Regions from separate parts of the Anaeromusa sp. genome, predicted to be linked through region 1. Evidence: a T-box and tRNA genes for the amino acid it is inferred to sense, from the RefSeq annotation. Region 1 holds a T-box; the other regions hold tRNA genes.
The links. A T-box is a leader RNA that pairs with one kind of tRNA and senses whether it is charged. The one in region 1 lies ahead of PHF27_RS07455 (valine--tRNA ligase), so its partner is inferred to be a tRNA-Val.
Positions count from the first base shown of each region.

Region 1 (2,268 bases):
TCGCTGGTTTCGCCAGAGGTTCCATTTTAACAAACCACTGTTTAGACACCAGCGGCTCCACAACGGTGCCGCAGCGCTGGCAATGCCCCACCGCATGAGGATGGCTTTCTACCTTAACCAAAACTCCCATCGCTTCCAAGTCCGCCAGGAGCGCTTTGCGGCACTCATAGCGATCCTGTCCGGCGTATTTGCCAGCCTCGTCGGTCATATTGCCTTCCGGGCCAATGACCACCACCTGCTCTAAATTGTGACGCTGCCCCATCTCAAAATCGTTAGGATCATGGGCCGGCGTAATTTTTACAGCCCCCGTACCAAAAGAAGGATCGACATAGTCGTCCGCTAAAAGCGGAATGCGACGATTCACCACAGGCAGAAGCAAAGTCTTGCCAATTAAATCCTGGTAACGCGCATCGTCCGGATGCACCGCCACTGCCGTATCGCCCAGCATGGTTTCAGGACGCGTCGTGGCAATGATCACGTAACGGCCGGCTTCGCCTTCCACTTCATAGCGCAGATGGTACAAATGGCCTTCTTTTTCTTCATGTTCTACTTCAATATCGCTCAACGCCGTGTGACAGCGCACACACCAATTGGTAATGCGGTGTCCCTGATAAATCAGCCCTTTTTCGTATAGAGAAACAAAGACCTCCCGTACAGCCTGAGAACAGCCTTCATCCATCGTAAAGCGTTCCCGCTCCCAGTCGCAGGAAGCGCCCAAGCTGCGCAGCTGCCTGGTAATGCGGTCGCCATACTGCTTTTTCCATTCCCAAACGCGTTCGATAAAGGCGTCGCGCCCTAAATCATAACGGCTTTTGCCTTCTTCTTTTTTCAGCATCTCTTCCACTTTAATTTGCGTAGCAATGCCTGCATGATCGGTGCCGGGCATCCACAGGGTATCGTCGCCGCGCATTCTATGCCAGCGAATCAAAATATCCTGCAGCGTATTATCAAGAGCATGCCCCATATGCAGCTGTCCTGTTACATTCGGCGGCGGAATTACAATACTAAAAGCATCTTTCTGCTCATCTGTTTCTGCGTGAAAGCAGCCTTCTTTTTCCCAGGCTGCGTACCATTTTTCCTCAACACCTTTGGGATCGTACACACTAGATAAGTTTTGTTCTGTCATGCCTGTTCCCCTTTCAATAATAAAAGGCCTTTTCATCCTTTTTGTAAGGACGAAAAAGCCTCATTTCGCGGTACCACCTTGCTTCTCCGGGTCGCCCCGGACTCTAACGGCTGTAACATAGCCGCCGACGGCTGCGCCTACTATTGGGTTCAGCGCAGCAGCTCCGGGAGGACCTTCAACCATCGTTTCCGTAAGACCTCACAGCCAAGGGCCTTTTCTCTGACCGCAATCCGACGCCTACTCTTCCCATCTTCACTTTCTATGCAATTATTTTTATCATACCTGCTTGCCCAATCCTTGTCAACACCACTTTGTTGACAACAACGTTCCGACTTTTCAATCTTGCATTATGTATTTTTCCAGTGTATGATCTTAACAAATACACCTCACATGAGGAAAAGGAGTGAGCTTTTCTTGCGCAGTGATATTGTAAAAAAAGGTTCCACCCGTGCCGCCCATCGTACCCTCTTCTATGCTATGGGCTATGGTCCTGAGGAGTTGAAGAAGCCCCTCATTGGTATTGTCAATTCCTTTAATGAAATTATTCCCGGTCACATGCATTTGCGTGAAATTGCTGAAGCTGCTAAACAGGGCGTTTTGGCCGCTGGCGGCACTCCCATGGAATTTCCAGCCATCGGCATCTGCGACGGCATCGCTATGGGCCATGACGGAATGAAATTCCCCTTGGCTAGCCGCGAGCTCATTGCCGACTCCATTGAATCCGTAGCAACAGCCCATGGTTTTGACGGCCTAGTACTCATCCCTAACTGTGACAAAATTGTTCCAGGCATGCTCATGGCCGCCGCCCGCCTGAACATTCCTTCGGTCGTTGTCAGCGGCGGACCTATGCTGGCAGGCCGCCATCAAGGCAAGGACATTAGCGTCAGCAATCTCTTTGAGGCTGCCGGCCGTTTTGAAGCCGGCAAAATTTCTGCGGAAGAGCTGGAAGAGCTCGAAGCCTCCGGCTGTCCCGGCTGCGGTTCCTGTGCGGGCCTCTTCACTGCCAACAGCATGAACTGCCTGACCGAGGTTCTTGGCATGGGGCTCCCCGGCAACGGCACCATCCCGGCCGTCTATAACGGCCAACGACGCCTGCTGGCCAAAAGAGCCGGTAAAATCATCTTGGATTTGGTGGCCAACGA
Region 1 covers NZ_JAQUZF010000042.1:15,082-17,349, reverse strand. Annotated here, with positions in the region: gene PHF27_RS07455 (valine--tRNA ligase) at 1-1,126, opposite strand, end outside; T-box leader at 1,169-1,388, opposite strand; gene ilvD (dihydroxy-acid dehydratase) at 1,541-2,268, shown strand, end outside.

Region 2 (2,268 bases), on a different contig from region 1:
CTCCAGCCGTTTGGGTAAAACCGTCATCGAAGTGGAGCACCTGAGCCATGATTTTGGCGAGGGCTGCGTTTTGCAGGACTTTAGCTACATTGTCAAGCGGAATGACCGCATCGGCATTGTCGGCGCCAACGGCAGCGGCAAATCGACACTGCTGAACTTGATCGCCGGGCACCTAGAGCCGCAGGCGGGGAGCATCAAAGTGGGCCAGACTGTTAAAATCGGTTATTTCGCCCAGGAGAACATCGAAATGGACCCGCGTCTGCGGGTGATTGAATACATTCGCGAAGAGGCCAATTTTATTGCAACTTTGGACGGCGGCATGATCAGCGCCGCGCAGATGTTGGAGCGTTTCTTATTTCCGCCGCATCTCCAGGGCGTGTCCGTAGCCAAGCTGTCCGGCGGCGAACGCCGCCGCCTCTACTTGCTCCGGGTGCTGATGAGCGCCCCTAATGTGCTGCTTTTGGACGAGCCGACCAATGATTTGGATACGCTCACCTTGGCGGTGCTGGAAGATTACCTAGATACCTTCCCTGGAGCGGTGCTGACCGTCTCTCATGACCGCTACTTTCTTGATCGCGTGGCCGACCATATTTTCGCCTTTGAAGCAGGTGGTTCTATCGGGCGTTATCCCGGAGGCTATAGCGACTATCTCGACGCCAGAGCGCCGCAGGGCGAGCTGGAGAAAGCGTCCGGCCTAAAAGAAAGCGATAAGACCGACGAGCGCAATCAAAACCGCGCGCCCCGCATGGGCTTTAAGGAAAAACGCGAATTTGATGAAATTGAAGGCGTTATCGCCGCCGCCGAAGGAGAACTTCGCGCCGTCCGTTCTCAACTGGCCCAAGGAGGCAGTGATTTTTCGCTTTTGCAGGAGCTGCTGGAGCGAGAAAAACAGCTGCTGGCGAGGTCGGAGGAGCTTATGGAGCGTTGGGCCTACCTGAGCGAATTGGCGGAAGCCAGTGAGAGCCGCTAAATAGGCTGGCGAGTTTCGTCACTCTATCTGGACAAGCAAACATTGTTATGGTAAAATTAAAACCTGTTAGGGGCATTAGCTCAGTGGGAGAGCGCTTGATTCACATTCAAGAGGCCACTGGTTCGAAACCAGTATGCCCCACCATTTCTAACAAGCAAGACTCTCGAGAATTCGAGAGTCTTTTTTGTCATATACACCGCTTGAATGTGAATCAAGAGGTCACTGAGTTTTGTGCTTTTTCAATTCTTCCGTACTTGTGTGAGTTATATATGCTCAATATATGAGGAGGCTTGAAAATGAAACAGCATGCTACTGAATTATTGAAATGCATGTTCGGACCAGATTCAATTTTTCGAAATGGTCAGTTGGAAGCAATCATGGGGGCTGTGAACGGCAAAAGAGTTTTGGTAGTACAGAAAACAGGCTGGGGAAAGAGTATAGTTTATTTTATTGCGACAAAGATGCGGCGCGAAGAAGGTAGGGGAATTACATTGTTGATTAGCCCGCTGCTTGCGCTGATGCGGAATCAGATTGAAAGTGCAAATAAATTGGGTTTATATGCTAGAACTATTAACAGTTCCAATGCAGACGAGTGGGACGAGATAAAGCAAGAATTGTTTGAAGATCAATGTGATCTTTTGTTGCTGTCTCCAGAAAGGTTGGCAGATGAAGACTTTAAAAGCAAGATTCTCTCAAAGCTAAAGATTGGCATGTTTGTAGTGGATGAAGCGCATTGCATATCTGATTGGGGGCATGATTTTCGGCCAGACTACCAAAGAATTGTTAGTATTGTTGCTAACCTGCCTCCCAATGTGCCTGTGCTAGCGACAACAGCGACTGCCAATAATAGAGTAATACAAGATGTTCAAGAACAGCTGGGGGGACTGCAGGTACAGAGGGGGCCATTGCTGCGAGAGTCATTACACATTCAAGTTATTAAACTAGGAGGTCAAGAAGAACGGTTAGCATGGCTGGATGAAAATATTGAACGAATGCCGGGGACTGGGATTATTTACTGCTTAACTGTGGCTTCCTGTGAAAAAGTTGTAAAGTGGCTGAAAGATAGAGGACATAACGTGGAAGCATATCATTCGCAGTTGAAATCATCAGAGCAAGATTCGTCAGAGTTGCGCATTGAAAGAGAAAAGTGTTTGATGAAAAATAAAGTAAAGGCTCTAGTTGCAACAGTTGCGTTAGGCATGGGCTTTGATAAACCGGACGTAGGTTTTGTTGTGCATTACCAGCGGCCAGGAAATTTGATTGCATATTACCAGCAAATTGGACGTGCAGGAAGGAGT
Region 2 covers NZ_JAQUZF010000016.1:25,000-27,267, reverse strand. Annotated here, with positions in the region: gene PHF27_RS04075 (ABC-F family ATP-binding cassette domain-containing protein) at 1-970, shown strand, start outside; tRNA gene PHF27_RS04070 (tRNA-Val) at 1,040-1,114, shown strand; gene PHF27_RS04065 (RecQ family ATP-dependent DNA helicase) at 1,267-2,268, shown strand, end outside.
Region 2: it encodes a tRNA-Val, which carries the amino acid that the T-box ahead of PHF27_RS07455 (valine--tRNA ligase) is inferred to sense. The anticodon was not compared.

Region 3 (2,268 bases), on a different contig from region 1:
TCAAACTCAATTCCCAGTTCTTCATTGTATTCTTTTTCAATCTCTACGACTTCATCGCCGTCTTCTGTCCGCACCGTCAGCACAACTTCTTCGTCGGCCACGGCAAAACTCCAATCGATAACATCCTCCATCGCCTGGCCGTTCACCAAAAGAATTTCATGACCTGGCTGCAGGCCAATTTCTTCGGCAATGCTGCCGGGCTGAATCGAGGAAATGATGGCCCTGCGCTGTCCCAAAGCCTTTCACCTCTCCTTATTGCTGCGCTTTATCGTGCAACACATATTTATTAATAATACCGTGTTCCAAGCATCCTTTCAAGTGCCGAAAAGCCATTGAAAAGACCATGAACGCAACGCTTCATGGTCTTTATCTCAAGCCTTTTCCAACAACACCCAGGCGTTGCGCGCCAAGATAGCCGCTCCGCTTGGCGCCGCTGCCTCCTCAAAATCAAACCACGGATAATGCTTTGCGCCTCACCGAGCCTGTCGAAAGGAATCATAGATTTTTTGATACTCCGGCGTAGCTGGAATAGTTTCATAAATATAAAGATGAATTCCATTTGGATCATCCACGACAAAACTGCGCTCTCCCCAAGGCTTATCTTGCAGCGATTGCACAAGGGACAAGCCAGCCTCTTTTAAGCGCTGATACTCCGCCTGCACATCCGGCACTTCAAACGAAAGAATTGTACCTGTGCCGCAAAAGAATTCTCCTTCATCTCGGCGCGGCAAGGTAAAACTCAAGCCGCTGGTCGGCATGCCTGGAACCATCATTTCCAAATACCAATCGCTTTCATACACTAATTCAAAATCAAAATAGTTCATATAAAATTCTTTAGATTCTTGCAGTTTATCAGTACAAAACGTTGCGTCCACCCTCGTAATTTTCATCATATCCGTTCGCCCCCTGGAATATTGTTTCTTATCTTTTATGAATTCCCTATGCACTGTCGTTTTCCCTGCCACGACAAAAAAAAGCTCCCGTACACGGGAGCTTACTTTGTTAATTGGTGGGGTTAAACGGGCTCGAACCGCTGACCTCATGCATGTCAAGCATGCGCTCTAACCAACTGAGCTATAACCCCTAGGACAGTGGTAATTATAATACGTGCAGCCCTTAAAAGTCAAGGCTTTTTTGTTGATAATTCGCACGCCATCACAGACGAAGGTTCTACAAGGAGAACTCCCGCCAACAAGGCCGTACATGGAGCGACCAGCACCACACCGATACTGCCTGTTAACGTGTGCAGTATTTCCGCCGCCACGTAGGTCAAGTTTAAAATATTAACCACTGGCGTCCCTTGGGCGATAAAAACCATCATCAACGCCATAAAGGAACCGCTGTAAGCCAAAAGCAGCGTTGTGGTCATCGTGCCAACTACAGCCCGCCCGATATGCATGCCCGAGGCAATAGCCTCCCCGCGCTTCAAGTCCGGCCGCTTACATTTCAATTCACCAACAGCTACGGCAATATCGACGGCCACGTCCATCATTGCCCCGGAAGAAGCCAGCATAATTCCCGCCAGAAACATTCTGGTCAGATCTAGCTGGGCATATCCCAGATGCAGTAAGGTCTCGGCATAAGGCAAAACCGCGCCGTGAACGCGAAAAAGCTGTCCGAATAAAAAAGCCAGCACTACAGCCCCCAACGCTCCCCCTAAGGTGCCGCAAAAAGCCGCTAAGGCAATGCGGTTAAAGCCGATAACCAATAGCGTAACCGTACCGACAATAGCCGCTACAACCAAGATGGATACAAATACCGGATCCCAACCAAGCAAGAACAGCGGCCACAGCACTTTCCACAAAGCTAAAACGGTAAATACAAAGGAAAGAAGAGCTTTCAGTCCTGTCCAGCGGGCATACCAGCATAAAAGCGCGGCAAAGAGGAAAAAGAGCAACCCTTCTGCATACAGGCGGTAATGATCCACCACGTTGGCGACCTGAATTTCGCCTGCCGTCCCCTTCACAGCCACCAGAGCCGTATCGCCTGGAGCAAATATCTTATCCATTTCCAGCTTTCCCAACAGCGTATTGCTGCAAGTAATGGTCTTGCCTTCATACGGACCGTCAGCTATTTGCAGCACAACCTCCTGCACGCCTGTGCGAACTACGCCTCGGGCGTATACGTGTTCATTATCAACGGAGAGCACGGCGCCCTTGGCCCGTATATAGCCGTCATCCTCCGGCGTAAACTGACTTGGCAGCCAGTATAAACCGAGGGACAGTAATAAAATAACGAAAACAACCATGCGATCCCGTTTCATTATTT
Region 3 covers NZ_JAQUZF010000002.1:17,129-19,396, reverse strand. Annotated here, with positions in the region: gene PHF27_RS00700 (DUF512 domain-containing protein) at 1-236, opposite strand, end outside; gene PHF27_RS00695 (VOC family protein) at 474-890, opposite strand; tRNA gene PHF27_RS00690 (tRNA-Val) at 1,008-1,084, opposite strand; gene PHF27_RS00685 (YibE/F family protein) at 1,124-2,263, opposite strand; gene PHF27_RS00680 (alkaline phosphatase) at 2,263-2,268, opposite strand, start outside.
Region 3: it encodes a tRNA-Val, which carries the amino acid that the T-box ahead of PHF27_RS07455 (valine--tRNA ligase) is inferred to sense. The anticodon was not compared.